DNA from 4 places in the Staphylococcus hyicus genome. Region 1 is predicted to be linked to each of the others. Evidence: a T-box and tRNA genes for the amino acid it is inferred to sense, from the RefSeq annotation. Region 1 holds a T-box; the other regions hold tRNA genes.

Region 1 (7,749 bases):
CACCTAAACATTCGCCTATAAATAAATATTTTGGAATTTTAATACGACATTTATAACATCTCCCCTTTAAAATAATATAACTGAATATCGGCACCAGCATCCACCACGTCAAAGTTGATTGACAATTCTCACATCTAGACCGTGACAATAACGTTGTCCATTGACGTAATTGACATTGAGATACATACAGAAGAAAACTCATTACAAAGCTACCTAAATAACACTGTACAATCATGATGACCTCCTTTAATCTCAGTATACATGAGGTACAAGTAGAAATATAAATTGCAATTGCGCATCATTTCAAGATTTTATTACATTATAAATTGAAAAAACGTGCTTAAACGATTGAAGAATGGTAAAAATCTTCCAAAGTTTAAGCACGTTGCTATAAAACTGTATTTTAATATCCCATTTTAGATTTTACTTCACTAATAAAATATAAACTTCCGGTAATTAACAAGGCGTCACCTTGATAATTTTTAATAAAATTAACATAATCATCAATTAACGTCTTGTCTTCAAAATCCACTTCATCATAAAGTGTTTGTTTAGGCAGCGCCTTAGGAAATTCAAACCCTGTAACGTAAAAATGATTTGCAATTGTATTAAAAGCCGTTAACATATTGGAAATAGGCTTACCTTTAATTGCTGAAAAGAGAATATCTACTTTGTCCAAACCATAATAGCGTCCAATGGTGTCAACAAGAGCATCCACACTTTCTTTATTATGAGCGCCGTCAATAATAATTAATGGCGATTCATTGACCTTTTCTATACGCCCTTTCCATTGAACACTTTCAATCCCTTGAATCATCTTATTAAAGTCAATATCTATGACTTGTTGTTCATATAGCTCGATAAGTGTCGTTATCGCCAGAGCAGCATTTTCTTTCTGATGTTCACCTAACATTGTTAATGCAATATTTTCCATCTCATAATCTTTGTATCGGTACGTAAATTCATCTGCTTCAGATACAACTAAAATGTCTCGATCATATTCCATCGAAGGTGCATTTAAATCAATAGCTAATTGTCTTAAATATTTTAATGCCTCTTCGTTCTTTACCGCATACACGATTGGCGTATTGGGTTTAATGATCGCACCTTTATCTTTGGCAATATCTAAATAAGAATGTCCTAATATATCCGTATGATCAAGTCCGATGCTTGTCAAAATACTAATGATTGGTTGTATCACATTTGTTGAATCATTTTTCACACCTAATCCTGCTTCGACGATCACAAAATCCACTGGATGTAGTTCGCCAAAGTAGAGATACATCATCGTAGTAATAATCTCAAACTCTGTAGCTACACCTAAATCTGTTTCTTGTTCCATAGCTTCACTGACAGGTTTTACACGTGACACTAGGTCTACAATTGCCTCGTTAGAAATCGGTTCCCCATTCAAACTTATACGTTCATTAAACGTTTCAATATAGGGTGACGTAAATGTACCGACTTGATAGTCATTATTAACAAGAGCTGTACGAAGATATGCTACAGTGGAGCCCTTTCCATTGGTTCCTCCGACGTGGATAGCTTTAATATGACGTTCTGGATGATTTAAACGATCCAACATCCATTCCATACGCTTGACACCAGGTTTAATGCCGAATTTAGTCCGTTCATGTATCCAATATAAACTATCTAGATAATTCATACTTTAAACTCCTAAGCCTTTAGTTGTTCGATTCTAGATTGAACACCGTCGAATTTTTCTTGATATTGTGCTTTTTTAGCACGTTCTTCATTAATGACTTTTTCTGGTGCTTTTTTCACAAAGTTCTCATTTGCTAATTTTTTATTTACACGGTCCAATTCTTTTTGCCATTTTTCAAGTTCTTTTTCAAGCCTAGCGATTTCTTTTTCCATATCAATTAAACCTTCTAAAGGCAGAATGACTTCACCCGCACTTACGACAGACGTCATCGCTTTTTCAGGAATTGTAATATTTGTACTAATATCTAATTCACTTGGGTTACAAAAACGTTCTAAATAATGTTGGTTTTCAATCAACAACGCTTTTATCGCCTCATTTTTAGCTTGAACTTTAATTGGAATCGCTTTAGATAATGGCGTATTAACCTCTAAACGTGATTGACGCACTGATTTAATTATTTCAACAAGTTGTTGCATTACTTGCTTACTTTCTGTAAATATCAACGCGCTATTAACTGTTGGCCATTCAGTCGTAACTATAGACTCCCCTTTATGCGGAAGGTTTTGCCAAATATGTTCAGTCACAAATGGCATAAATGGATGAAGTAATCGCATCATACGGTCAAGCGTGTAACTAAGAACTGATCGCGTCACATTCTTTTGGTTTTCATCGTCGCTGTTCATTGGTATTTTACTCATTTCAATATACCAGTCACAGAATTCATCCCAAATAAAGTTGTATAGCACTCGACCTACTTCACCAAATTCGTATTTATCACTCAATTGCGTTACAGTTTCAATTGTTTCGTTTAAACGCGTAAGAATCCATTGATCCGCTACAGATAGGTCCTGAGATAAATCAATATCTTCAAATTTAAAATTGTCCCCGATATTCATTAAACTAAAACGGGCTGCATTCCAAATTTTATTAATAAAATTCCAAACAGATTCTACTTTTTCTGTTGAATAACGTAAATCGTGACCTGGAGAAGAACCTGTAGCTAAGAAATATCTCAAACTATCTGCACCATACTCGTCAATAACATCCATTGGATCGACACCGTTACCAAGTGACTTACTCATTTTTCTGCCATCTTCAGCACGGACTAAACCATGTAATAATACATCGTCGAATGGTTTTTGACCTGTAAACTCTAAACCTTGGAAAATCATCCGTGCAACCCAGAAGAAAATAATGTCATATCCTGTCACCAGCACATTTGTTGGATAGTATCGTTTCAAGTCTTTCGCATCTTCTTCTGGCCAACCTAATGTTGAAAATGGCCATAATGCACTTGAGAACCATGTATCTAAAACATCCTCATCTTGTGTCCAATTTTCGACATCTTCTGGTGCTTGTTCACCAACATAAATCTCACCTGTTTCATTATGGTACCAGGCTGGAATTTGGTGCCCCCACCATAATTGGCGAGAAATTGTCCAATCTCTAATTTCTTCCATCCATCGATTAAAAGTTTTTTCAAAACGGGCTGGTACAAATTCAATTCGGCCATCGCCTTTTTGATTATCTAATGCTTGTTGTGCCAAAGGTGCCATTTTAACAAACCATTGTGTTGATAGATAAGGTTCAACGACCGCTCCTGTACGTTCAGAATGGCCTACAGAATGCACATGATCTTCAATTTTAATGACAAGCCCTTCTGCTTCTAAATCTGATACAAGTTTTTTTCGACATTCAAAGCGTTCAAGTCCCGCATATTCTCCTGCATTGTCATTCATATGACCGGATTCGTCCATAACGACAATACGTTCTAATTCATGACGATTTCCAATTTCAAAATCGTTTGGATCATGTGCAGGCGTCACTTTCATTGCACCACTACCAAAGTCTTTATCGACATAACTGTCTGCGATAATAGGTAATTCACGACCTACACGTGGCAAGATGACTTTTTTACCAATTATAGCTTTGTAGCGTTCATCTTCAGGATTCACTACAATTGCAGTATCACCTAACATTGTTTCAGGACGTGTTGTTGCAATTTCAATATACCCATCACCATCAACAAATGGATATTTAAAATGATAAAATTTACCATTAACATCCTCATGCACAACTTCAATATCAGATAGTGCAGTGCGTGCTTCTGGGTCCCAGTTAATGATACGCTCTCCACGATAAATTAAACCTTTATTGTACATATCAACGAAGACTTTACGAACAGCTTTACTTAATCCTTCATCTAATGTAAATCGTTCACGTGAATAATCTAGCCCTAAGCCAAGTTTCGCCCATTGTTGTCGAATAAAATCTGCATATTCCTCTTTCCAATCCCAAGCTTTTTCAAGAAATTTCTCTCGACCGATATCATGACGAGAAATACCTTCTTCCTTCATTTTTGCTTCGACTTTCGCTTGTGTAGCTATACCAGCGTGATCCATTCCTGGCAAGTACAATGTGTCATATCCTTGCATACGTTTCATGCGTGTTAAAATATCTTGTAACGTCGTATCCCAAGCATGACCCAGGTGTAACTTACCTGTCACGTTTGGTGGTGGAATAACAATCGTATATGTGGGTTTTGTTTCATCTCCTGTAGGTTTGAAAAGTGATTGATCTAACCACTTTTGATAACGTCCCGCTTCAACTTCTTGCGGATGATATTTAGGTTGCATTTCCATAATTTTAATCCCTCCGTAAAAAATAAAAAAGAACATCTGTCCTAATATAGGACGGATGTTCCGTGGTACCACCTATTTTCAATAGTTCACACTATTGCACTCTAATGATTAACGCTCATGAGACGCTTTAACTTACTCAATCAGTTCAGTTAAAGTTCAAGTGGGCTACCTTCAATAAGACTTTTATGCATTCACAGCACCATGCACTCTCTTAAAAAAGCGACTTACCTACTCTTCCCAAACTAATATTTAATTCATATTTATAGTATACTGAAATCATTATGAAGTCAATAATTGGAGTGATTTTTATGAATCGATGCGCATTCGGTACCAAAGACCCTGACTATATCGCATACCATAATCGAGTTTGGGGCAAACCTATGTATGATAGTCAAGCATTATTTGAACTTTTAGCATTAGAATCGCAACATGCCGGCCTCTCTTGGCTTACCATTTTAAAGAAAAAAGAAGCATATCAACAAGCATTTTATCAATTTGATCCTTACAAAATAGCAAAAATGACCGAAAGTGATGTCGATGCGCTCATGACCTTTCCTAATATCATTCATCATAGAAAAAAATTGGAAGCCATCATCGCGCAAGCAAAAGAATTTATCCAAATTGAACAACAATATGGGTCTTTCAGTGATTTTATATGGTCTTATGTTAATCATACACCTATTGATTTCAAGTATCAGAATCCAGATGAACGGATAACTGTAAATGCAACCGCTAGAAAACTCACACATGATTTAAAACAATTTGGCTTTAAGTTTATCGGTCCTGTCACCATATTTTCTTTTATGGAGGCTTGTGGCATGTATAATAGCCACCTCATTGATTGCCCTTATAGAACATAAATCAATAAAGCAGTAAATAGCATTGCCATCTCATAGCCAATCTATATACTGCTTCTATATTAATTTTGATTTTCTGTCTTATCTTTCAACCGATATTCCAAATAATAATGAATGAGTGGCGCAATTATGAATAGAATAAAAAATATTCTAAAGATATGATAACTCGATATCATTGCGACGTCACCACCTGTTTCTAAGGCAATTAACACGATCTGGCTCATACCCCCTGGTGCTGCACTTAAAAACAGTTCATTAATGGATGCGCTATTAAATGATTTTATTGCTAAAACCATCAAAAATGCACCTAAAATCAAACATATATTTTGATAGGCAACTGCGACGGCCACTCTTCCTTTTAAGCGATCAATCAAATGCGAAATTTGTATGCCAATACGTATCATATACATCATTTGCGCCATTGCAATGATTGGATAATCTACAGTAAACGCTCGACCAGTAGATATATTCCAAATGATTAACACAACGATTGGTGCCAATAACATTTTAGTCGGGAATTTTATCCATTTCATTAAAAAATACACAATTGCAATGCCCGCAATAAGAATGAGCAAATCCTCTATGTTGAGTACTTCAGTAAGGCGTTCATTGTGTTCACTTGCCCTTGACGGCTCATGTTTAAAAAAGAAAGAGATAAGAGGTACTAAAATCACAACAAAAATAATGCGTGATGTTTGTGTCAAACTCACCACTAAAATATCTGCCTTTTTATTCTCATCAGCCATGACAAGCATTTGACTTAAAGCGCCGGGTATAACACTAAGCAACGCTGTTTCCGTATTTACTTTCGCAATTTTTTTGAAACCAATTGAAACAACCAAAGCTAAAAATAAAAGGAGAAACGTCACTAAAATAATTGAAAACCAATCATATTTAATATCATTGATGACTTTAGAAGTAAACGCACTGCCGATTTGAACGCCTAATATAATTAAGCCTAGTTCACTTAAAATCCACGGCCATTTTACATTAAGTTTTAGAAGTCGAACTGAAATAATGCTTGCAATGATAGGACCAAACATCCATGGTAGCATGATATTAAGAAAATATAAGAGAAAACTACATACGATTGCAAGCGCAAACAAGATAAAATTATGCCTTAAATATGTGCTTTTCATTATTAACACCGCCAATAAAAAAGTGTGAGTTTTCCATTTAGATGTAGTTAGAAGTAAATCGATGCGTCATCATTGCAATAGCTTTGGCTATAGGTGTTATAAATTCATTGTCATACGATGCACAAGTATTATTGTAGTGACACACACTGAAAAACCAATCATATTATTGCCACGGCAACCTACCATTAAAACACATTTATATAAACTTTAATTTTTTTAATATTACTTAATAATTCTACTTAAAGCAGTATCAAAGGCTTCTATTGTCTTATGAATGTCAGCTTTAGTATGCGAAGTAGATAAAAACATACCTTCAAATTGAGAAGGAGGTAAAAAGATACCTTCTTTTGCTAACTCGCGATACATAACACTAAATAACTTTAAATTACTTTCATTAGCTTGTTTAAAGTTAGTCACTGGACCTTCATTTAAAAAGAAGCCAATCATAGATCCCGCTCGATTAACGACAATCGGCACATTATATTTTGCAAAAGTTGTTTTAAGACCTTCCTCTAATAAGTCACCTAACTCATTGAAATATGTGTAACTTTCAGGCGTTAACTGGCTCAGGGTCATATAGCCACTAGTCATCGCTAATGGGTTACCTGATAACGTACCTGCTTGATATATGTCTCCACTAGGCGCAATGTGATTCATAATTTCTTTTTTACCACCAAATGCCCCTACAGGAAGACCTCCGCCTATCACTTTACCTAAGCATGTTAAATCTGGAATTACATTGAAATAGCCTTGTGCACAGTGGTAACCCACTCTAAATCCAGTCATGACTTCATCAAAGATTAGTAGCGCGTCATTTTCATGCGTAATCTTTCTTAATCCTTGTAGAAACCCTTCAACTGGTGGTACAACACCCATATTTCCTGCGACAGGTTCGACAATAATCGCTGCAATATCATCTCCGAATTGGTCAAATGCATATTTCACAGCTTCAAGATCATTATACGGCACAGTTATCGTATTTTTTGCTGTACCTTCAGGAACACCAGGTGAGTCTGGTAATCCAAGTGTCGCAACGCCTGAGCCTGCTTTAATAAGTAAAGAATCACTATGTCCATGATAATTCCCTTCAAATTTGAGGATTTTATTTTTACCAGTATATCCACGCGCAAGTCTTAGTGTGTCGAGTGTAGCCTCAGTTCCTGAAGAGACCATTCTAACTTTTTCAATTGAAGGCACACGGTCTATAACAAGTTGTGCTAATTTATTTTCTTCTAACGTCGAAGCACCAAAACTCGTACCACGGTCAACCACACTGTGAATTGCATCAATAACTTTAGTGTTCTTATGCCCCAAAATGAGAGGGCCCCAACTTAAAACGTAATCGATATATTCATTACCATCGATATCGTATATTTTACTTCCCTCACCACGTTCCATAAATAAAGGAGGTGTGTCCACCGCTTTAAAAGCACGCACTGGACTAT
Region 2 (7,749 bases), 310 kb from region 1:
GGGCGTTGAAGCATGATCGCAAGGACATGTGGAGCGCTTAGAAGTGAGAATGCCGGTGTGAGTAGCGAAAGACGGGTGAGAATCCCGTCCACCGATTGACTAAGGTTTCCAGAGGAAGGCTCGTCCGCTCTGGGTTAGTCGGGTCCTAAGCTGAGGCCGACAGGCGTAGGCGATGGATAACAGGTTGATATTCCTGTACCACCATGATTCGTTTTAAGCGATGGGGGGACGCAGTAGGATAGGCGAAGCGTGCTGTTGGAGTGCACGTCTAAGCAGTAAGACTGAGTGTTAGGCAAATCCGGCACTCATTAAGGTCAAGCTGTGATGGGGAGAAGAAACATGTTTTCTTCGAGTCGTTGATTTCACACTGCCAAGAAAAGCCTCTAGCTAGAAGATTGGTGCCCGTACCGCAAACCGACACAGGTAGTCAAGATGAGAATTCTAAGGTGAGCGAGCGAACTCTCGTTAAGGAACTCGGCAAAATGACCCCGTAACTTCGGGAGAAGGGGTGCTCTTTGAGGTTCACGCTTCGAAGAGCCGCAGTGAATAGGCCCAAGCGACTGTTTATCAAAAACACAGGTCTCTGCTAAACCGTAAGGTGACGTATAGGGGCTGACGCCTGCCCGGTGCTGGAAGGTTAAGAGGAGTGGTTAGCATTAGCGAAGCTACGAATCGAAGCCCCAGTAAACGGCGGCCGTAACTATAACGGTCCTAAGGTAGCGAAATTCCTTGTCGGGTAAGTTCCGACCCGCACGAAAGGCGTAACGATTTGGGCACTGTCTCAACGAGAGACTCGGTGAAATCATAGTACCGGTGAAGATGCCGGTTACCCGCGACAGGACGGAAAGACCCCGTGGAGCTTTACTGTAGCCTGATATTGAAATTCGGTACAGTTTGTACAGGATAGGTAGGAGCCTTAGAAGCGTGAGCGCTAGCTTACGTGGAGGCATTGGTGGGATACTACCCTAATTGTATTGGATTTCTAACCCGCAACTCTTATCGAGTTGGGAGACAGTGTCAGGCGGGCAGTTTGACTGGGGCGGTCGCCTCCTAAAGAGTAACGGAGGCGCTCAAAGGTTCCCTCAGAATGGTTGGAAATCATTCATAGAGTGTAAAGGCATAAGGGAGCTTGACTGCGAGACCTACAAGTCGAGCAGGGTCGAAAGACGGACTTAGTGATCCGGTGGTTCCGCATGGAAGGGCCATCGCTCAACGGATAAAAGCTACCCCGGGGATAACAGGCTTATCTCCCCCAAGAGTTCACATCGACGGGGAGGTTTGGCACCTCGATGTCGGCTCATCGCATCCTGGGGCTGTAGTCGGTCCCAAGGGTTGGGCTGTTCGCCCATTAAAGCGGTACGCGAGCTGGGTTCAGAACGTCGTGAGACAGTTCGGTCCCTATCCGTCGTGGGCGTAGGAAATTTGAGAGGAGCTGTCCTTAGTACGAGAGGACCGGGATGGACATACCTCTGGTGTACCAGTTGTCGTGCCAACGGCATAGCTGGGTAGCTATGTATGGACGGGATAAGTGCTGAAAGCATCTAAGCATGAAGCCCCCCTCAAGATGAGATTTCCCAACTTCGGTTATAAGATCCCTCAGAGATGATGAGGTTAATAGGTTCGAGGTGGAAGCGTAGCGATACGTGGAGCTGACGAATACTAATCGATCGAAGACTTAATCAATTTAGTTCATAAGGTGATGCTTGTGAAACAATACTTACTATCTAGTTTTGAATGTATAATCATTCATTTTACGAAGTGACATGTTCGAATACGAACGTTTAACACACCGTATTTTACGAAGTGAAAACGTTTGAAGTCTATGAATCGCAAGAAAGATCGAAGGCGTTTACTTACCGTAAACAACTGAGTGATGACGTAGCGATGAAGACGAATGCGAACGTTTGACACGAAGTAAAACATTGTTTGGTGACAATAGCAAAGAGGCCACACCTGTTCCCATGCCGAACACAGAAGTTAAGCTCTTTAGCGCCGATGGTAGTCGGACTTACGTTCCGCGAGAGTAGGACGTTGCCAAGCATACATATTGGAGAATTAGCTCAGCTGGGAGAGCATCTGCCTTACAAGCAGAGGGTCGGCGGTTCGAACCCGTCATTCTCCACCATTTTAATAGCCGGCCTAGCTCAATTGGTAGAGCAACTGACTTGTAATCAGTAGGTTGGGGGTTCAAGTCCTCTGGCCGGCACCATGTGAGAGCCATTAGCTCAGTTGGTAGAGCATCTGACTTTTAATCAGAGGGTCAGAGGTTCGAATCCTCTATGGCTCACCATTTATGCGGGTGTGGCGGAATTGGCAGACGCACTAGACTTAGGATCTAGCGCCTTACGGCGTGGGGGTTCGACTCCCTTCACCCGCATTTAGCAGAAGTAGTTCAGCGGTAGAATACAACCTTGCCAAGGTTGGGGTCGCGGGTTCGAATCCCGTCTTCTGCTCCATTATTTTGCCGGGGTGGCGGAACTGGCAGACGCACAGGACTTAAAATCCTGCGGTGAGAGATCACCGTACCGGTTCGATTCCGGTCCTCGGCACCATGATTTAAATATGCGCCCGTAGCTCAATTGGATAGAGCGTTTGACTACGGATCAAAAGGTTATGGGTTCGACTCCTATCGGGCGCGCTACCATAGCTTTACGGGAAGTAGCTCAGCTTGGTAGAGCACTTGGTTTGGGACCAAGGGGTCGCAGGTTCAAATCCTGTCTTCCCGACTTCTTATCATAATACTTATATGGGGGCTTAGCTCAGCTGGGAGAGCGCCTGCTTTGCACGCAGGAGGTCAGCGGTTCGATCCCGCTAGTCTCCACCATTTAAAATTAATATCAACCAACTTTTTACGGCGGCGTAGCTCAGCTGGCTAGAGCGTACGGTTCATACCCGTGAGGTCGGGGGTTCGATCCCCTCCGCCGCCACTATTACTAGTTGATAGAAATGATTATTCGGACCTTTAGCTCAGTTGGTTAGAGCTAACGGCTCATAACCGTTCGGTCGCAGGTTCGAGTCCTGCAAGGTCCATATAATTTTGGAGGAATACCCAAGTCCGGCTGAAGGGATCGGTCTTGAAAACCGACAGGGGCTTAACGGCTCGCGGGGGTTCGAATCCCTCTTCCTCCGCCATTTGTATTTACATTTCTATTAACGCGGGATGGAGCAGTTCGGTAGCTCGTCGGGCTCATAACCCGAAGGTCGGTGGTTCAAATCCGCCTCCCGCAATATTTTTTTAGGTCCCGTAGTGGAGCGGTTTAACACGCCTGCCTGTCACGCAGGAGATCGCGGGTTCGATTCCCGTCGGGACCGCCATTTAAAAAATGGTTCAGTAGCTCAGTCGGTAGAGCAAAGGACTGAAAATCCTTGTGTCGGCGGTTCGATTCCGTCCTGAACCACTTTTTTATTTTGCCGGCCTAGCTCAATTGGTAGAGCAACTGACTTGTAATCAGTAGGTTGGGGGTTCAAGTCCTCTGGCCGGCACCATGATGGAGGGGTAGCGAAGTGGCTAAACGCGGCGGACTGTAAATCCGCTCCTTCGGGTTCGGCAGTTCGAATCTGCCCCCCTCCACCATATATGCATAGGGGCATAGTTCAACGGTAGAATAGAGGTCTCCAAAACCTTTGATGTGGGTTCGATTCCTACTGCCCCTGCCATGGCGGCTGTGGCGAAGTGGTTAACGCATCGGATTGTGGTTCCGACATTCGTGGGTTCGATTCCCATCAGCCGCCCTTTATTTTAAATTAATGGGCTATAGCCAAGCGGTAAGGCAACGGACTTTGACTCCGTCACTCGCTGGTTCGAATCCAGCTAGCCCAGTTCCTTTTGGCGGCATAGCCAAGTGGTAAGGCCGAGGTCTGCAAAACCTCTATTCACCGGTTCAAATCCGGTTGCCGCCTCCATTTTAATTCTAACTATGCGGGAGTAGTTCAACTCTCAGAACACTTTCCTTCCCGGAAAGAGGTACAGGTGTAAATCCTGTCTTCCGCTCCATAATATTTATAATTATCAAACATGCGGGAGTAGTTCAACTCTCAGAACACTTTCCTTCCCGGAAAGAGGTATAGGTGTAAATCCTATCTTCCGCTCCAAAATTTGCTTCCAAAGAAATGGGAGTTTTTTTGTACATTGCCGGTGTGGCGGAATTGGCAGACGCGCGGGACTCAAAATCCTGTGTCTTTACAGACGTGTCGGTTCGACCCCGACCACCGGTATTCCATTATTTAAAAGTCGCAGCTACTGCGGCTTTTTTTATTCGCCTTTTATTTTATATGTTTGTTAATGGTGTGGAATTCTACAATTAATATAGAGAAATAGTACACTTGTGATTGTGAAGAGACTTTGAATATATTATGATGGATATATTAATTTTTTAGGAGGGGCAACATTGCCAAAATCAAATCAAGAAAAAAAGCAATTTTTTACGAATATTCTTAATGCTGTTGGTGCGGGTGTCGTCATTGCATTGCTGCCTAATGCCTTACTAGGGGAATTTTTGAAGTTTTTTAAAGAAGGTCAACCTACATTAGAACTGATGTATCAACTTGTATTAATAATACAATCATTTATGGCTTTTATTATTGGCGCACTGGCTGCTCATGCGTTTAAATTTTCGGGTCCTGGTGTTGTGATAACTGGCATATCCGCGATGTTAGGATCAGGTGCAATTCAATATAAAAATGGCCAAATTTTTCTTCAAGGTATTGGTGATATCATTAATATTATTTTAGTAGTGATATTAGCTTGTTTTTTATTTTTAATTTTAAAAGATAAATTTGGTTCACTTGAGATGATAATTTTACCTGTTTTAATTCCTGTACTTAGTGGTGTTGTAGGATTAACAGTTTTACCACATGTGCGTAAAGTCACTCAAGCTATAGGTGCTATGGTTCAATCATTTACTGATTTAAATCCTTTAATGATGTGTATTCTTATTTCTATGACATTTGCATTGCTCATGGTTACACCAATTTCAGTTGTAGCCATTGCCACTGCAATTTCATTAGATGGTCTTGGCAGTGGTGCTGGTAATATGGGGATTGTTGCTGCATGTGTAACATTCATATTTGGCTCATTAGGTGTTAATAAATTAGGTGTTAATATCGTACTGTTTATTGGTGCTGCTAAAATGATGATTCCAGTTTATTTAAAGCATCCCATAATTATGGTTCCTTTAGCTATTAATGGTGCAATCACTGGGACACTCACATATTTAATAGGTATTAAAGGAACACCTATGTCTGCAGGATTTGGCTATACTGGTTTAGTCGGTCCGCTTAATGCGTTCTCACGTATGACAGGTGATCCAGTAATGAATATTTTATTATTAACTTTTGGTTATTTAATTGTTCCTTTTACCTTAGGATTTCTCGTACATCAAGTGTGTAAAAAATGGATACCAGGTTATTCTGATGATATTTATCGTTTTGAAATACCAAAACAATAAAATATCTTTATTTAATATTTAGAACCTAACTATATTTAGGGATAACGTTAAAAAAGCGTTATCTCTTTTTTTAAATTTTCATTGCATAAACTTACACATAAATGTATAATAATGAATATTATTTAAAGGGAGGTTATTCAATGAAATACTTAGGGAAGTGCATCACTGTTGTCATTATCATCATGGTGTTATTCGCAACGATGTTGATTCCAGAATCACAAGCATCGCAAAATGATCAATGGAATAAAATTAAAGCGAGAGGGGAATTGCGTGTTGGTTTGTCAGCTGATTACGCGCCCATGGAGTTTGAAAGAACAGTGAATGGTCAACGTGAATATGCCGGTATTGATATAGAACTAGCTAAGAAAATTGCGGATGATAATGGGGTAAAACTAAAAATAGTGAATATGCAATTTGATAGTCTCCTAGGGGCGCTTAAGACTGGAAAAATTGATCTCATTATTTCTGGTATGACGCCAACAGATGAACGTAAACAAGAAGTGGATTTTTCTAATTCTTATATGGTTGTTGATCAAAAAGTAATTATACGGAAAAAAGATCAAAAGAAATATCAAACGTTAGATGATTTAAAAGGAAAACGAATTGGAGCACAAAAACAGACTACACAAGAAGAGCTAGCACGTTCTGAAATTCAAGATGCGGAGGTACAATCGCTCACACGTGTTCCAGAAGTTATATTGTCTCTTAAAAGTAATAAATTGGATGCTATTGTGCTAGATAGTGCTGTAGGGACTGCTTATTTAAAACAAAATGATGACTTAACTTTTTCTAAAGCCTCTTTTGCTGATTCTAAGAGGGAAACTGCGATTGCAGTACCTAAAAATTCACCTGAGTTATTAAATAAGGTGAATCGCACGATTAAAGAAGTGGACGAAAAGAATTTAATTTCTCAATTTGAAGACAAAGCTGCAGACGCTATGAAAGATGAAGGGAACTTTTTTACAAAATATGGAAACTTTTTTGTTACAGGTTTAACAAATACGATTTTAATTTCATTGATCGGTGTAGTATTCGGGGCAGTTTTTGGTGCATTATTTGCATTAATGAAAATTGGTTCTATTAAACCGTTAAAATGGTTTGCTTCAGCGTATATTGAATTTATTAGAGGAACACCATTATTAGTTCAAGTCTTTCTTGTATATTTTGGTACAACTGCTGTTTTAGGCTTAGACATTTCTGCCTTTATATGTGGGGCAATCGCATTAGTCATTAATTGCTCAGCATACATTGCTGAAATTATCCGTGCTGGTATTAATGCAGTCGATAAAGGTCAGATGGAAGCATCACGTAGTTTAGGTTTAAATTATGCTCAAACGATGAAGAGTGTCATTATGCCTCAAGCAATTAAAAATATTTTGCCTGCATTAGGTAATGAATTCGTAACAGTAATTAAGGAATCTTCCATAATCTCAGTCATTGGTGTTAGTGAAATTATGTTTAATGCACAAGTTGTGCAAGGAGCTTCTTTTGATCCATTTACGCCATTATTAGTAGCGGCAATTTTATATTTCATTTTAACATTTACTTTGTCTAGACTTATGAATGTATTTGAAGGGAGATTGAAAGTTAGTGATTAAAATAGAAAAACTATACAAATCTTTTGGTAAACAAGATGTTTTAAAGGGCATAGACTTAAATATAAATAAAGGTGAAGTTGTAGCCATTATTGGTCCATCAGGTAGTGGGAAAAGTACGCTATTACGTTGCATGAATCTTTTAGAAACACCTTCCCAAGGACGTATTATCTTTGAAAATAAAGATTTGACAGATAAAGGGACTAAAATTGATATGTTACGTCAAGACATGGGGATGGTATTTCAAAATTTCAATTTATTTCCACACAAAAAAGTAATTGATAATATTATTTTAGCTCCTAGTCTTCTTAAAAAGGGAACGAAATCGAATTTAAATACGCAGGCTTTACATTTATTAGATAGAGTAGGCCTTAAGGAGAGGGCAAATGCTTATCCGAGTCAGTTGTCTGGTGGACAAAAGCAACGGGTAGCAATTGCACGTGCATTAGCAATGAATCCTAAAGTTATGCTTTTTGATGAACCTACATCAGCTTTAGACCCTGAAGTTGTAGGAGAAGTATTAAATGTAATGAAATCATTAGCAAAAGAAGGGATGACAATGGTTGTGGTAACGCATGAAATGGATTTTGCAAGAAATGTCAGTGATCGCGTTATTTTTATGGCTGATGGTGTGGTAATAGAAGAAGGTCCACCTGAAGCAATTTTTCAAAAGCCACAACATGAGCGTACACAAAATTTCTTAAAAC
Region 3 (7,749 bases), 1.0 Mb from region 1:
CAGATATTTATGTGAAATTAGAATATCAAAACCCAGGTGGTTCAGTTAAAGATCGTATTGCATTAGCTATGATTGAACAAGCTGAGAAAGATGGCAAAATTAAACCAGGTGACACCATTGTTGAACCAACAAGCGGGAATACGGGCATCGGCTTAGCTTTTGTATGTGCAGCGAAAGGTTACAAAGCCGTATTTACAATGCCAGAAACAATGAGCCAAGAACGTCGTAACTTATTAAAAGCGTACGGGGCAGAATTGGTTTTAACACCAGGTTCAGAAGCGATGAAAGGTGCTATAAAAAAAGCAAAAGAACTTAAAGAAGAATACGGCTATTTTGAACCACAACAATTTGAAAACCCTGCGAATCCAAAAGTGCATGAGCTTACAACTGGTCCAGAGCTCGTGGAACAATTCGAAGGTAAAACAATTGACGCATTTTTAGCTGGTGTTGGTACAGGTGGTACGTTATCAGGTGCTGGTAAAGTGCTTAAAGAAAAATATCCAAATATTCAACTTGTAGCCATTGAACCTGAAGCTTCCCCAGTATTGAGTGGTGGTGAGCCAGGGCCACATAAATTACAAGGTTTAGGTGCAGGGTTCGTTCCAGATACGCTAAACACAGACATTTATGATGAAGTCATTACAGTAGGCAATGAGGTGGCGATGGAAACTTCTCGTCGTGTTGCCAAAGAAGAAGGTATTTTAGGTGGTATTTCTTCAGGTGCAGCCATTTTTGCTGCGATTCAAAAAGCGAAAGAATTAGGCAAAGGTAAAACAGTTGTTACAGTGTTGCCAAGTAATGGTGAACGTTACTTATCAACACCGTTATACAACTTTGAATAATTGTGCGTACAACAAACGAGGGTGAGACATGTGTCTTATCCTCATTTTTTTATGATTCATCCTATGGACCGCACGTAGGACTTATAAATTTGCTATAATGGTCGTATTCATAGAGAAAGGATGACCGAACATGAAATCTACACAAATCATGGGTATTTTAAATGTGACACCTGATTCATTTTCAGACGGCGGTCAGTATAATGATGTTGAAAAAGCAGTCGCACATGCACATCAAATGGTTGAAGCAGGTGCGCATATCATTGATGTTGGTGGTGTATCGACGCGGCCAGGACATGAAGAAGTTACGGTCGAAGAAGAATTACAACGTGTGGTGCCTGTTGTTAAGGCTTTAAATGGCATTGGTGCGCAAATATCCGTAGATACATTTAGAAGTGAAGTTGCTGAAGTGGCTCTTGAAGCGGGTGCGCACATCATTAATGACCAATGGGCGGGTTTATATGATGAAGCGTTATTTGAGGTTGTCGCCAAATATCACGCTGAGATTATTTTAATGCACAATGGTGATGGGAAAAGAGACACACCTGTCGTGGATGAAATGTTAGTTACTTTGTTAAAACAAGCAAACAAAGCGATGTTAGCGGGTATTCCAAAAGAAAAGATATGGCTTGACCCCGGCATTGGCTTTGCCAAAACACGTCAAGAAGAACAAATTGTGATGGCACGACTAGATGAACTGGTTGCCACAGGTTTTAAAGTACTTCTCGCAACGAGTCGCAAACGTTTTATAAAAGAATTGTTAGGCGGGGGGAATAAAGTGGATGAACGTGATGAGGCGACTGCGGCAACCACCGCGTATGGTATTATGAAAGGAGTCGATGGTGTGCGTGTGCATAACGTATTAATGAATGCGCGTCTAGCAAGAGCGATGGATGCGTTGAAAGGATATGAAAATGAACGATAAAATATTTTTACAAGGACTTGAATTCTACGCATACCATGGTGCGCTGCCAGCTGAAAATGATATAGGACAAGTGTTCGCAGTGGATATTGAACTGAAAGTTGATTTGTCTGAAGCGGGTAAATCTGATCGTGTAGAAGATACGGTACACTATGGAGAGGTCTATGAAGATGTCAAAGCGATTATGGAAGGACCACCCGTGAATTTACTTGAATATCTCGCAGAACGTGTTGCAAAGCGTATAAATTCACACTATAATCGTGTAATGGAAACGAAAGTTAGAATTACGAAAAAGAACCCGCCTATTCATGGTATTTATAATGGTGTAGGTATTGAAATTGTGAGGGTGAATCATCATGATTGATGTCTATTTAGGTTTGGGAAGTAATATTGGCGATCGTGAACAACAATTACAATCAGCGGTAGAACGTTTGGATCAAGTGACGGGAATTCATGTACAACACATGTCCTCTATGTATGAAACAAAACCGGTAGGCTATGTCGAGCAACCTGACTTTTTGAATGTATGCCTTCATATTAAAACGACTTTAAGTCCAGAGGCATTGTTGCATCAATGTTTACGTATTGAAAAAGAGCTACATCGCGTACGAGAAGTGCGCTGGGGTCCGAGAACAATCGACATTGATGTGTTACTTTATGGAGATGAAATTATTGAGTCAGAACAGCTCATTGTGCCACACCCAAGAATGACAGCGCGTGCGTTTGTGATGATACCGTTAAATGAAATCGCAGCACACGTGATTGAACCGCGGAGTAAAAAAACAATTCAATCCCTTGTTCAACCTGACGAAACTGTTGTAAAATATCAAAATTAAATATTTAATTTAGGCAAGATTCAACTTATGTCGTTGGAATCAGTGCCTAATTATAAAGATAAAGCATTTATTGGAGGCACGCCTTATGTGGAAAATAGGAGACGTCGAAATTGAAAATAGAGTCGTACTTGCGCCCATGGCAGGTGTATGTAATTCGGCATTTCGCTTGACTGTAAAAGAGTTTGGTGCAGGACTTGTCTGTGCTGAAATGGTGAGTGATAAAGCGATTCTATTTAACAATCCTAAAACGATGAAAATGTTATACATCGATGAAAATGAACGTCCATTATCGCTACAAATTTTTGGTGGAGAAAAAGAAACACTTGTTGAAGCGGCAGAATACGTAGATAAAAATACGACAGCTGATATTATTGATATTAACATGGGATGCCCAGTTTCAAAGATAATTAAATGTGAAGCGGGTGCGCGTTGGTTGCTTGACCCTAATAAAATATATGAAATGGTATCCGCTGTAACAGAACGTGTGAGCAAACCAGTCACTTGTAAAATGCGTATTGGTTGGGATGAAGATCATATATACGCTGTTGAAAATGCGAAAGCGGCAGAGCGTGCAGGTGCAGCAGCGATTTCGCTACACGGCCGTACACGCGTACAAATGTATGAAGGTAAGGCAGATTGGGACATTATCCGCCAAGTGAAAGAGGCTGTTAATATTCCAGTCATTGGAAATGGTGACGTGACAAGCCCCGAACTTGCTGAAAAAATGCTGAAAGAAACAGGTGTGGATGCCGTAATGATTGGTCGTGAAGCACTCGGTAATCCATGGATGATTTATAGAACCGTACATTATCTTGAAACTGGCGAATTGATTGATGAGCCAGAAGTAGATGATAAAGTTGAAATTGCACTCTTACATTTACGTCGACTTGTTGACCTAAAGGGCGAAAAAGTGGGTGTAATGGAGATGCGTAAACACGCTTCTTGGTACTTAAAAGGTGTCAGAGGCAACGGGAAAGCACGAAAAGCTTTAAATCAAGCTGAAACCGAAGCAGAAATGATTGAAATCTTAACTGATTTTCGAGATGAAATGCTCACGCAACAAAATAAAGTAGAAGTATAGACAAAAGGAGAGGTAAGCATGTCAGAAGAAATGAACGACCAAATGCAGGTCCGTCGACAAAAACTACAAGAATTACGCGATTTAGGAATTGATCCATTTGGCGAAAAATTTGAGCGCACAGGCGACGCAACATCATTGAAAGCGACGTGGGATGAATTTTCTAAAGAAGAACTTGCAGAAAAAGAAGCGGAAAGCCATACTGTTATAGCAGGACGACTAATGACAAAACGTGGTAAAGGTAAAGCTGGTTTTGCACATATTAAAGATTTAACTGGCCAAATTCAAATTTATGTACGTAAAGACCAAGTTGGAGAAGACCAATTTAATGTTTGGAATACAGCAGATTTAGGCGATATTGTCGGCGTAGAAGGTGTAATGTTTAAAACAAACACAGGTGAGCTTTCTGTCAAGGCAAAATCATTTAAATTGTTATCGAAATCATTGCGTCCATTACCGGACAAACACCATGGTTTACAAGATATTGAACAACGTTACCGTCAACGTTATTTAGATTTAATTACAAACGAAGAGAGCACAGAAACATTCATTAACCGTAGTCGCATTATTCAAGAGATGCGATCATATTTAAATGATAAAGGTTTCTTAGAAGTCGAAACACCAATGATGCATCAAATTGCTGGTGGTGCTGCTGCACGTCCATTCGTGACACACCATAATGCGTTAGATGCAACATTATATATGCGTATCGCGATCGAATTGCATTTAAAACGTTTAATTGTTGGCGGTTTAGAAAAAGTATATGAAATAGGTCGTGTCTTCCGTAATGAAGGCGTATCTACACGTCACAATCCTGAATTTACAATGATTGAACTTTACGAAGCTTATGCAGATTATCAAGATATTATGAGCTTAACTGAAGAGTTAGTAGCGCATATTGCACGCAAAGTATTAGGCACAACATCGATTCAATATGGTGATAACACAATCGAATTAGAACCAAAATGGCGCCGTTTGCATATCGTAGATGCAGTTAAAGAAGCGACAGGTGTTAACTTCTTTGATGTGAAAACGGATGAAGAAGCACATGCTTTAGCTAAAGAACATGGCATTGAAGTCGACAAGAATATGAAATACGGACATATTTTAAACGAATTCTTTGAACAAAAAGTAGAAGAAACGTTAATTCAACCAACGTTTATTTATGGTCATCCGATTGAAATCTCTCCATTAGCGAAGAAAAATCCAGAAGATCCACGTTTTACAGATCGTTTCGAATTGTTTATTGTGGGTCGTGAACATGCGAATGCATTCACAGAATTGAATGATCCAATCGACCAACGTCAACGTTTTGAAGCGCAACTTGTCGAAAAAGCTCAAGGTAATGATGAAGCGCATGAGATGGACGATGATTTCATTGAGGCATTAGAATATGGTATGCCACCAACTGGCGGGTTAGGTATCGGTATTGACCGATTAGTGATGTTGCTTACGAATTCTCCATCTATTCGTGACGTGCTATTATTCCCTTATATGCGTCAAAAATAATACAAACATAGTGTGACATGGTTAAATGTATGCCACTTTAGACACGTGGACATACAAACCATGTCACTATTTTTATGTATGAATGCTGTATTAAGTTTTTTACATAAACATTAAAAAAACACTTGATATTTTAATTGAAACCCTTTAGAATATTTCAAAGTGAGCACGTTAAAGCGTTGAAATGTCACCTATACAAATGGTTGAAAAAGTTTTTGAAAAAATGCTGTTAAAGTGTTGACACTAACCTTTAAATTATGTAATATATAAAAGTCGCCGAAACAAGCGACAACACAAAGTAAAATGTTTGTAAAAAACTTTAAGAAAGTGTAAAATTAACTATTGAAAAGTGTTTGCAAACTGTGTATTATAAAAAGGTAGCCGACATGAGCTACACAATAAAACGTTGTCTGGTGACAATGGCAAAGAGGTCACACCTGTTCCCATGCCGAACACAGAAGTTAAGCTCTTTAGCGCCGATGGTAGTCGGACTTACGTTCCGCGAGAGTAGGACGTTGCCAGGCAATTATTTTGGAGAATTAGCTCAGCTGGGAGAGCATCTGCCTTACAAGCAGAGGGTCGGCGGTTCGAACCCGTCATTCTCCACCATTTAGCCGGCCTAGCTCAATTGGTAGAGCAACTGACTTGTAATCAGTAGGTTGGGGGTTCAAGTCCTCTGGCCGGCACCATTTATATGAGCCATTAGCTCAGTTGGTAGAGCATCTGACTTTTAATCAGAGGGTCAGAGGTTCGAATCCTCTATGGCTCATCATTCGAATACTATTGAGCAGAAGTAGTTCAGCGGTAGAATACAACCTTGCCAAGGTTGGGGTCGCGGGTTCGAATCCCGTCTTCTGCTCCATTATTTTTGCCGGGGTGGCGGAACTGGCAGACGCACAGGACTTAAAATCCTGCGGTGAGAGATCACCGTACCGGTTCGATTCCGGTCCTCGGCACCATTTTAATAGCGCCCGTAGCTCAATTGGATAGAGCGTTTGACTACGGATCAAGAGGTTATGGGTTCGACTCCTATCGGGCGCGCCATTTTTAATAACGGGAAGTAGCTCAGCTTGGTAGAGCACTTGGTTTGGGACCAAGGGGTCGCAGGTTCAAATCCTGTCTTCCCGACTTCTTAGAAATACCTTTATGGGGGCTTAGCTCAGCTGGGAGAGCGCCTGCTTTGCACGCAGGAGGTCAGCGGTTCGATCCCGCTAGTCTCCACCATTTTTATTTAAAATCATGAACATTGAAAACTGAATGACAATATGTCAACGTTAATTCCAATAATTTTGAGTACGTAACGTACTTTCAAGAGTGATTGGCTTAAGCAATCAACGAGCTATATCAAGCTTACTTCTTTTATGGAGAGTTTGATCCTGGCTCAGGATGAACGCTGGCGGCGTGCCTAATACATGCAAGTCGAGCGAACAGATGAGGAGCTTGCTCCTTTGACGTTAGCGGCGGACGGGTGAGTAACACGTGGGTAACCTACCTATAAGACTGGAATAACTCCGGGAAACCGGGGCTAATGCCGGATAACATGTTGAACCGCATGGTTCAACAGTGAAAGACGGTCTTGCTGTCACTTATAGATGGACCCGCGCCGTATTAGCTAGTTGGTAAGGTAACGGCTTACCAAGGCGACGATACGTAGCCGACCTGAGAGGGTGATCGGCCACACTGGAACTGAGACACGGTCCAGACTCCTACGGGAGGCAGCAGTAGGGAATCTTCCGCAATGGGCGAAAGCCTGACGGAGCAACGCCGCGTGAGTGATGAAGGTCTTCGGATCGTAAAGCTCTGTTGTTAGGGAAGAACATATGTGTAAGTAACTGTGCACATCTTGACGGTACCTAACCAGAAAGCCACGGCTAACTACGTGCCAGCAGCCGCGGTAATACGTAGGTGGCAAGCGTTATCCGGAATTATTGGGCGTAAAGCGCGCGTAGGCGGTTTTTTAAGTCTGATGTGAAAGCCCACGGCTCAACCGTGGAGGGTCATTGGAAACTGGAAAACTTGAGTGCAGAAGAGGAAAGTGGAATTCCATGTGTAGCGGTGAAATGCGCAGAGATATGGAGGAACACCAGTGGCGAAGGCGGCTTTCTGGTCTGCAACTGACGCTGAGGTGCGAAAGCGTGGGGATCAAACAGGATTAGATACCCTGGTAGTCCACGCCGTAAACGATGAGTGCTAAGTGTTAGGGGGTTTCCGCCCCTTAGTGCTGCAGCTAACGCATTAAGCACTCCGCCTGGGGAGTACGGTCGCAAGACTGAAACTCAAAGGAATTGACGGGGACCCGCACAAGCGGTGGAGCATGTGGTTTAATTCGAAGCAACGCGAAGAACCTTACCAAATCTTGACATCTTTTGATCGCTCTAGAGATAGAGTTTTCCTCTTCGGAGGACAAAATGACAGGTGGTGCATGGTTGTCGTCAGCTCGTGTCGTGAGATGTTGGGTTAAGTCCCGCAACGAGCGCAACCCTTAAGCTTAGTTGCCATCATTAAGTTGGGCACTCTAAGTTGACTGCCGGTGACAAACCGGAGGAAGGTGGGGATGACGTCAAATCA
Region 4 (7,749 bases), 520 kb from region 1:
AAATTTGCATAGCATCTCCTCCGGTAATCTATTCCCATATCCCATATTATACCAAGCAAACTAGTCACTGTCATATCCCAAAATAATGTTCTACCAAATTTCTATAAAAAAAATCATGATAACGTTAACTTCAAAATATCAACATCACCATGATTTTAAGTCACTATTTATTAAGTTATAACAAACTTTCTCCAAAAAATGAACCCAATAATGCCACAGCCTGTTCTGCCGTTTTATTACCTTCATCTAATAAAGGATTTACTTCAACTAGATCCATAGATGTAATTAATCCAGATTTTTGAAGTTGCTCTAACGCGAAATGACTCTCTCTATATGTAAGTCCGCCTAACACTTTAGTCCCTGTTCCTGGTGTTTCTTCTGGGTCTAAAGCATCTACATCTAATGAAAGATGCACACCATCTGTGCGGTCTTTCAAATAATCAATTGTTTCTGAAATAACTGCTTTGATTCCCATTTCATCTATTTCTGCCATAGTATAAGTTTTAATATCATGCTTTTTAATATATTCACGTTCACCATAATCTAAATCACGCATACCAATTAGAACAATATTTTCTGGTTTCACTTTGGGCGCAAAGCCACCGAGTTGTACTAAACCATCCTCGCCTTCACCAGCCAATATTCGAAGCGGCATACCATGAACATTTCCAGATGGTGATTCTTCTGGAAGGTTTAAATCTCCATGTGCATCATACCAAATAATGCCTAATTCTTTATAATTTTCACTGACTCCTGAAATTGAACCAATTGCTAATGAATGATCGCCGCCAAGAATCACTGGAAAATGATGATTTTGAATACTTTCAGAAACTTTATCTTTCAAATGATTTGAAAATGTGAGAATTTCATCATAATTTTGTAGCCCAGGCTGTTTTGATTGAAATTTTTCTAAATCAACTGGTGGTGTATCTACATTACCGCTGTCAATTACGGTATGACCAATGCGTTTTAAACGAGCAACTGCACCAGCATAACGAATTGCATCAGGTCCAAAATTAACCCCCAGTTTTTTTTGACCAAATGTTGTAGGTGCACCAATAATTTCTATCACTTTATTCATATATGTATAACCCCTTCAAAAATTATTGATCGTATTGTATCTTCCCCCATGTAGATCAACACAACCTTATGCCCATCATAAAACTTCATAAACGGTTAATCAAGCGCAATCATTGACCTTCAAAGCATCTTCGATTTATTGATATAACGAATTATGAATGATTATTTACCCAAAAGTATAAAAGTATTTTAATTATGTATAAAAACGACTGAATTTATACAGAATATTTTTATTCATTAACATTTAATAAATATAAAATCCTGTATAGAGAGTTTAGTTTTACAAATGTTACCCAATAAATGATGCTGTCAATCCAATTAATAACTCCAAAGAAAAACAGTTGGTACATAAGCATACCAACCGTTAAACATTTAGAAACAATAAAAAAAGACCTCATCTCAAGATAAGGTCAATAAGTGAGCCATAGAGGATTCGAACCTCTGACCCTCTGATTAAAAGTCAGATGCTCTACCAACTGAGCTAATGGCTCATATGGCTGGGCTAGCTGGATTCGAACCAGCGAGTGACGGAGTCAAAGTCCGTTGCCTTACCGCTTGGCTATAGCCCATTAATGGTGGAGGGGGGCAGATTCGAACTGCCGAACCCGAAGGAGCGGATTTACAGTCCGCCGCGTTTAGCCACTTCGCTACCCCTCCAGATATGCTTTTCAAAAAATGGTGGAGAATGACGGGTTCGAACCGCCGACCCTCTGCTTGTAAGGCAGATGCTCTCCCAGCTGAGCTAATTCTCCATATAATAATGACCCCTACGGGACTCGAACCCGTGTTACCGCCGTGAAAGGGCGGTGTCTTAACCGCTTGACCAAGGGGCCATGGCTCCACAGGTAGGACTCGAACCTACGACCGATCGGTTAACAGCCGATAGCTCTACCACTGAGCTACTGTGGATTAATGTTATGCTTGGCAACGTCCTACTCTCGCGGAACGTAAGTCCGACTACCATCGGCGCTAAAGAGCTTAACTTCTGTGTTCGGCATGGGAACAGGTGTGGCCTCTTTGCTATTGTCACCAAACAATGTTTTACTTCGTGTCAAACGTTCGCATTCGTCTTCATCGCTACGTCATCACTCAGTTGTTTACGGTAAGTAAACGCCTTCGATCTTTCTTGCGATTCATAGACTTCAAACGTTTTCACTTCGTAAAATACGGTGTGTTAAACGTTCGTATTCGAACATGTCACTTCGTAAAATGAATGATTATACATTCAAAACTAGATAGTAAGTATTGTTTCACAAGCATCACCTTATGAACTAAATTGATTAAGTCTTCGATCGATTAGTATTCGTCAGCTCCACGTATCGCTACGCTTCCACCTCGAACCTATTAACCTCATCATCTCTGAGGGATCTTATAACCGAAGTTGGGAAATCTCATCTTGAGGGGGGGTTCATGCTTAGATGCTTTCAGCACTTATCCCGTCCATACATAGCTACCCAGCTATGCCGTTGGCACGACAACTGGTACACCAGAGGTATGTCCATCCCGGTCCTCTCGTACTAAGGACAGCTCCTCTCAAATTTCCTACGCCCACGACGGATAGGGACCGAACTGTCTCACGACGTTCTGAACCCAGCTCGCGTACCGCTTTAATGGGCGAACAGCCCAACCCTTGGGACCGACTACAGCCCCAGGATGCGATGAGCCGACATCGAGGTGCCAAACCTCCCCGTCGATGTGAACTCTTGGGGGAGATAAGCCTGTTATCCCCGGGGTAGCTTTTATCCGTTGAGCGATGGCCCTTCCATGCGGAACCACCGGATCACTAAGTCCGTCTTTCGACCCTGCTCGACTTGTAGGTCTCGCAGTCAAGCTCCCTTATGCCTTTACACTCTATGAATGATTTCCAACCATTCTGAGGGAACCTTTGAGCGCCTCCGTTACTCTTTAGGAGGCGACCGCCCCAGTCAAACTGCCCGCCTGACACTGTCTCCCAACTCGATAAGAGTTGCGGGTTAGAAATCCAATACAATTAGGGTAGTATCCCACCAATGCCTCCACGTAAGCTAGCGCTCACGCTTCTAAGGCTCCTACCTATCCTGTACAAACTGTACCGAATTTCAATATCAGGCTACAGTAAAGCTCCACGGGGTCTTTCCGTCCTGTCGCGGGTAACCGGCATCTTCACCGGTACTATGATTTCACCGAGTCTCTCGTTGAGACAGTGCCCAAATCGTTACGCCTTTCGTGCGGGTCGGAACTTACCCGACAAGGAATTTCGCTACCTTAGGACCGTTATAGTTACGGCCGCCGTTTACTGGGGCTTCGATTCGTAGCTTCGCTAATGCTAACCACTCCTCTTAACCTTCCAGCACCGGGCAGGCGTCAGCCCCTATACGTCACCTTACGGTTTAGCAGAGACCTGTGTTTTTGATAAACAGTCGCTTGGGCCTATTCACTGCGGCTCTTCGAAGCGTGAACCTCAAAGAGCACCCCTTCTCCCGAAGTTACGGGGTCATTTTGCCGAGTTCCTTAACGAGAGTTCGCTCGCTCACCTTAGAATTCTCATCTTGACTACCTGTGTCGGTTTGCGGTACGGGCACCAATCTTCTAGCTAGAGGCTTTTCTTGGCAGTGTGAAATCAACGACTCGAAGAAAACATGTTTCTTCTCCCCATCACAGCTTGACCTTAATGAGTGCCGGATTTGCCTAACACTCAGTCTTACTGCTTAGACGTGCACTCCAACAGCACGCTTCGCCTATCCTACTGCGTCCCCCCATCGCTTAAAACGAATCATGGTGGTACAGGAATATCAACCTGTTATCCATCGCCTACGCCTGTCGGCCTCAGCTTAGGACCCGACTAACCCAGAGCGGACGAGCCTTCCTCTGGAAACCTTAGTCAATCGGTGGACGGGATTCTCACCCGTCTTTCGCTACTCACACCGGCATTCTCACTTCTAAGCGCTCCACATGTCCTTGCGATCATGCTTCAACGCCCTTAGAACGCTCTCCTACCATTGTCCTAAAGGACAATCCACAGCTTCGGTAATATGTTTAGCCCCGGTACATTTTCGGCGCAGTGTCACTCGACTAGTGAGCTATTACGCACTCTTTAAATGATGGCTGCTTCTAAGCCAACATCCTAGTTGTCTGGGCAACGCCACATCCTTTTCCACTTAACATATATTTTGGGACCTTAGCTGGTGGTCTGGGCTGTTTCCCTTTCGAACACGGACCTTATCACCCATGTTCTGACTCCCAAGTTAAATTATTTGGCATTCGGAGTTTGTCTGAATTCGGTAACCCGAGAGGGGCCCCTCGTCCAAACAGTGCTCTACCTCCAATAATCATCACTTGAGGCTAGCCCTAAAGCTATTTCGGAGAGAACCAGCTATCTCCAAGTTCGATTGGAATTTCTCCGCTACCCTCAGTTCATCCGCTCACTTTTCAACGTAAGTCGGTTCGGTCCTCCATTCAGTGTTACCTGAACTTCAACCTGACCAAGGGTAGATCACCTGGTTTCGGGTCTACGACCAAATACTCATTCGCCCTATTCAGACTCGCTTTCGCTACGGCTCCACATTTTCTGCTTAACCTTGCATCAGATCGTAACTCGCCGGTTCATTCTACAAAAGGCACGCCATCACCCATTAACGGGCTCTGACTACTTGTAAGCACACGGTTTCAAGTTCTCTTTCACTCCCCTTCCGGGGTACTTTTCACCTTTCCCTCACGGTACTGGTTCACTATCGGTCACTAGAGAGTATTTAGCCTTGGGAGATGGTCCTCCCAGATTCCGACGGAATTTCACGTGCTCCGCCGTACTCAGGATCCACTCAGGAGGGTATACGTTTTCGACTACAGGATTATTACCTTCTATGATTAACCTTTCCAGGTTATTCGTCTAACATATTCCTTTGTAACTCCGTACAGAGTGTCCTACAACCCCAACAAGCAAGCTTGTTGGTTTGGGCTCTTCCCGTTTCGCTCGCCGCTACTCAGGGAATCGATTTTTCTTTCTCTTCCTCCGGGTACTAAGATGTTTCAGTTCTCCGGGTCTACCTTCTCACATGCTATGTATTCACATGCGGATAACACGACATAACTCGTGCTGGGTTCCCCCATTCGGAAATCTCTGGATCACAGCTTACTTACAGCTCCCCAAAGCATATCGTCGTTAGTAACGTCCTTCATCGGCTTCTAGTGCCAAGGCATCCACCGTGCGCCCTTAATAACTTAATCTAAGCGTGTTGATAAGCGTTCGCATTCTGCTTCATCACGGCACAAATCGCTCAGTTACTTACAAAAGTAAGCGCCTTCGCTCTTGTTTGTGATTCATAGACTGACAAACGCTTTCAATTCACGTTTATCGTATCTATAACATATGCACTACTTACCATCCACCAGTTATTAATTATTGTGAGTCGTCTGTCGACGACTAGCGATAATTTTTTGTTTCAAGCTTTTCGCTTGTCACTCGGTTTTGCTTGGTAAAATCTATACTTACTTATCTAGTTTTCAATGTACAATGTTGAATCCTCAAAATGAGCATTCAAAACTGAATACAATATGTCTTCGTTATTCCGTATCGCCTAAGGCGATATTCCGTATATTATCCTTAGAAAGGAGGTGATCCAGCCGCACCTTCCGATACGGCTACCTTGTTACGACTTCACCCCAATCATTTGTCCCACCTTCGACGGCTAGCTCCAAAATGGTTACTCCACCGGCTTCGGGTGTTACAAACTCTCGTGGTGTGACGGGCGGTGTGTACAAGACCCGGGAACGTATTCACCGTAGCATGCTGATCTACGATTACTAGCGATTCCAGCTTCATGTAGTCGAGTTGCAGACTACAATCCGAACTGAGAACAACTTTATGGGATTTGCTTGACCTCGCGGTTTTGCTGCCCTTTGTATTGTCCATTGTAGCACGTGTGTAGCCCAAATCATAAGGGGCATGATGATTTGACGTCATCCCCACCTTCCTCCGGTTTGTCACCGGCAGTCAACTTAGAGTGCCCAACTTAATGATGGCAACTAAGCTTAAGGGTTGCGCTCGTTGCGGGACTTAACCCAACATCTCACGACACGAGCTGACGACAACCATGCACCACCTGTCATTTTGTCCTCCGAAGAGGAAAACTCTATCTCTAGAGCGATCAAAAGATGTCAAGATTTGGTAAGGTTCTTCGCGTTGCTTCGAATTAAACCACATGCTCCACCGCTTGTGCGGGTCCCCGTCAATTCCTTTGAGTTTCAGTCTTGCGACCGTACTCCCCAGGCGGAGTGCTTAATGCGTTAGCTGCAGCACTAAGGGGCGGAAACCCCCTAACACTTAGCACTCATCGTTTACGGCGTGGACTACCAGGGTATCTAATCCTGTTTGATCCCCACGCTTTCGCACCTCAGCGTCAGTTACAGACCAGAAAGCCGCCTTCGCCACTGGTGTTCCTCCATATCTCTGCGCATTTCACCGCTACACATGGAATTCCACTTTCCTCTTCTGCACTCAAGTTTTCCAGTTTCCAATGACCCTCCACGGTTGAGCCGTGGGCTTTCACATCAGACTTAAAAAACCGCCTACGCGCGCTTTACGCCCAATAATTCCGGATAACGCTTGCCACCTACGTATTACCGCGGCTGCTGGCACGTAGTTAGCCGTGGCTTTCTGGTTAGGTACCGTCAAGATGTGCACAGTTACTTACACATATGTTCTTCCCTAACAACAGAGCTTTACGATCCGAAGACCTTCATCACTCACGCGGCGTTGCTCCGTCAGGCTTTCGCCCATTGCGGAAGATTCCCTACTGCTGCCTCCCGTAGGAGTCTGGACCGTGTCTCAGTTCCAGTGTGGCCGATCACCCTCTCAGGTCGGCTACGTATCGTCGCCTTGGTAAGCCGTTACCTTACCAACTAGCTAATACGGCGCGGGTCCATCTATAAGTGACAGCAAGACCGTCTTTCACTGTTGAACCATGCGGTTCAACATGTTATCCGGCATTAGCCCCGGTTTCCCGGAGTTATTCCAGTCTTATAGGTAGGTTACCCACGTGTTACTCACCCGTCCGCCGCTAACGTCAAAGGAGCAAGCTCCTCGTCAGTTCGCTCGACTTGCATGTATTAGGCACGCCGCCAGCGTTCATCCTGAGCCAGGATCAAACTCTCCATAAAAGAAGTAAGCTTGATATAGCTCGTTGATTGCTTAAGCCAATCACTCTTGAAAGTACGTTACGTACTCAAAATTATTGGAATTAACGTTGACATATTGTCATTCAGTTTTCAATGTTCATTTAGGTATCGAATATCTTATCACAACTTAACGTTCTTAACAAGTTATTTACAAGACTTTTATAATTTTAAAACATTCTTTTTACAATTTCAATAGTAACTTTTACACTATTGAAAATTTATTCTTAAAATGTTTCCGTCGTTTTCAGCGACTTTTATATCTTAGCAAGTTTAACAATCAAAGTCAACAATTATTTTCAACTTTTTTAATCTTTTTTTGCTCAGGCGAGCTTCGTTGTGCTCACAAGAATTTATTTTATCAGGTTCGTTTAAAAGTGCAAGGTTTTTCTTTACACTTATTTCATTCTATTTACACGTATTTTAACTATAGAGCACAAAAAAACAGAGTAGATTTCGAAATCATATAGATTCCTAGCCTACTCTGATGATTTGTAACTCATTTTAGAATGTTTATAA

The links. The T-box of region 1 lies ahead of SHYC_RS06100 (valine--tRNA ligase). A T-box ahead of a tRNA ligase gene usually reads a tRNA of that ligase, here a tRNA-Val.
Region 2: it has a tRNA-Val gene. The T-box ahead of SHYC_RS06100 (valine--tRNA ligase) is inferred to sense a tRNA for this amino acid. The anticodon was not compared.
Region 3: it has a tRNA-Val gene. The T-box ahead of SHYC_RS06100 (valine--tRNA ligase) is inferred to sense a tRNA for this amino acid. The anticodon was not compared.
Region 4: it has a tRNA-Val gene. The T-box ahead of SHYC_RS06100 (valine--tRNA ligase) is inferred to sense a tRNA for this amino acid. The anticodon was not compared.

What each region holds. Positions count from the first base shown of each region.
Region 1 is NZ_CP008747.1:1,280,584-1,288,332, reverse strand. It holds gene SHYC_RS12630 (prepilin peptidase) at 1-235, opposite strand, end outside; gene SHYC_RS06105 (bifunctional folylpolyglutamate synthase/dihydrofolate synthase) at 404-1,666, opposite strand; gene SHYC_RS06100 (valine--tRNA ligase) at 1,678-4,308, opposite strand; T-box leader at 4,353-4,562, opposite strand; gene SHYC_RS06095 (DNA-3-methyladenine glycosylase I) at 4,617-5,168, shown strand; gene SHYC_RS06090 (AbrB family transcriptional regulator) at 5,228-6,304, opposite strand; gene hemL (glutamate-1-semialdehyde 2,1-aminomutase) at 6,527-7,749, opposite strand, start outside.
Region 2 is NZ_CP008747.1:967,729-975,477, forward strand. It holds rRNA gene SHYC_RS04455 (23S ribosomal RNA) at 1-1,683, shown strand, start outside; rRNA gene rrf (5S ribosomal RNA) at 1,926-2,040, shown strand; tRNA gene SHYC_RS04465 (tRNA-Val) at 2,050-2,125, shown strand; tRNA gene SHYC_RS04470 (tRNA-Thr) at 2,134-2,209, shown strand; tRNA gene SHYC_RS04475 (tRNA-Lys) at 2,215-2,290, shown strand; tRNA gene SHYC_RS04480 (tRNA-Leu) at 2,296-2,377, shown strand; tRNA gene SHYC_RS04485 (tRNA-Gly) at 2,382-2,456, shown strand; tRNA gene SHYC_RS04490 (tRNA-Leu) at 2,464-2,552, shown strand; tRNA gene SHYC_RS04495 (tRNA-Arg) at 2,565-2,638, shown strand; tRNA gene SHYC_RS04500 (tRNA-Pro) at 2,653-2,726, shown strand; tRNA gene SHYC_RS04505 (tRNA-Ala) at 2,749-2,824, shown strand; tRNA gene SHYC_RS04510 (tRNA-Met) at 2,854-2,927, shown strand; tRNA gene SHYC_RS04515 (tRNA-Ile) at 2,957-3,030, shown strand; tRNA gene SHYC_RS04520 (tRNA-Ser) at 3,040-3,132, shown strand; tRNA gene SHYC_RS04525 (tRNA-Met) at 3,155-3,228, shown strand; tRNA gene SHYC_RS04530 (tRNA-Asp) at 3,239-3,315, shown strand; tRNA gene SHYC_RS04535 (tRNA-Phe) at 3,326-3,398, shown strand; tRNA gene SHYC_RS04540 (tRNA-Thr) at 3,411-3,486, shown strand; tRNA gene SHYC_RS04545 (tRNA-Tyr) at 3,491-3,574, shown strand; tRNA gene SHYC_RS04550 (tRNA-Trp) at 3,584-3,657, shown strand; tRNA gene SHYC_RS04555 (tRNA-His) at 3,660-3,732, shown strand; tRNA gene SHYC_RS04560 (tRNA-Gln) at 3,749-3,820, shown strand; tRNA gene SHYC_RS04565 (tRNA-Cys) at 3,829-3,903, shown strand; tRNA gene SHYC_RS12195 (tRNA-Gly) at 3,920-3,994, shown strand; tRNA gene SHYC_RS12200 (tRNA-Gly) at 4,018-4,092, shown strand; tRNA gene SHYC_RS04575 (tRNA-Leu) at 4,132-4,215, shown strand; gene SHYC_RS04580 (PTS sugar transporter subunit IIC) at 4,389-5,447, shown strand; gene SHYC_RS04585 (ABC transporter substrate-binding protein/permease) at 5,588-7,045, shown strand; gene SHYC_RS04590 (amino acid ABC transporter ATP-binding protein) at 7,038-7,749, shown strand, end outside.
Region 3 is NZ_CP008747.1:2,282,924-2,290,672, reverse strand. It holds gene cysK (cysteine synthase A) at 1-842, shown strand, start outside; gene folP (dihydropteroate synthase) at 973-1,764, shown strand; gene folB (dihydroneopterin aldolase) at 1,754-2,125, shown strand; gene folK (2-amino-4-hydroxy-6-hydroxymethyldihydropteridine diphosphokinase) at 2,118-2,597, shown strand; gene dusB (tRNA dihydrouridine synthase DusB) at 2,683-3,678, shown strand; gene lysS (lysine--tRNA ligase) at 3,697-5,184, shown strand; rRNA gene rrf (5S ribosomal RNA) at 5,591-5,705, shown strand; tRNA gene SHYC_RS10870 (tRNA-Val) at 5,715-5,790, shown strand; tRNA gene SHYC_RS10865 (tRNA-Thr) at 5,795-5,870, shown strand; tRNA gene SHYC_RS10860 (tRNA-Lys) at 5,878-5,950, shown strand; tRNA gene SHYC_RS10855 (tRNA-Gly) at 5,969-6,043, shown strand; tRNA gene SHYC_RS10850 (tRNA-Leu) at 6,052-6,140, shown strand; tRNA gene SHYC_RS10845 (tRNA-Arg) at 6,149-6,225, shown strand; tRNA gene SHYC_RS10840 (tRNA-Pro) at 6,236-6,309, shown strand; tRNA gene SHYC_RS10835 (tRNA-Ala) at 6,330-6,405, shown strand; rRNA gene SHYC_RS10830 (16S ribosomal RNA) at 6,540-7,749, shown strand, end outside.
Region 4 is NZ_CP008747.1:756,228-763,976, reverse strand. It holds gene cdaA (diadenylate cyclase CdaA) at 1-10, opposite strand, end outside; gene rocF (arginase) at 176-1,081, opposite strand; tRNA gene SHYC_RS03425 (tRNA-Lys) at 1,499-1,571, opposite strand; tRNA gene SHYC_RS03420 (tRNA-Gln) at 1,575-1,649, opposite strand; tRNA gene SHYC_RS03415 (tRNA-Tyr) at 1,654-1,737, opposite strand; tRNA gene SHYC_RS03410 (tRNA-Val) at 1,757-1,832, opposite strand; tRNA gene SHYC_RS03405 (tRNA-Glu) at 1,842-1,913, opposite strand; tRNA gene SHYC_RS03400 (tRNA-Asn) at 1,915-1,989, opposite strand; rRNA gene rrf (5S ribosomal RNA) at 2,000-2,114, opposite strand; rRNA gene SHYC_RS03390 (23S ribosomal RNA) at 2,357-5,283, opposite strand; rRNA gene SHYC_RS03385 (16S ribosomal RNA) at 5,664-7,215, opposite strand.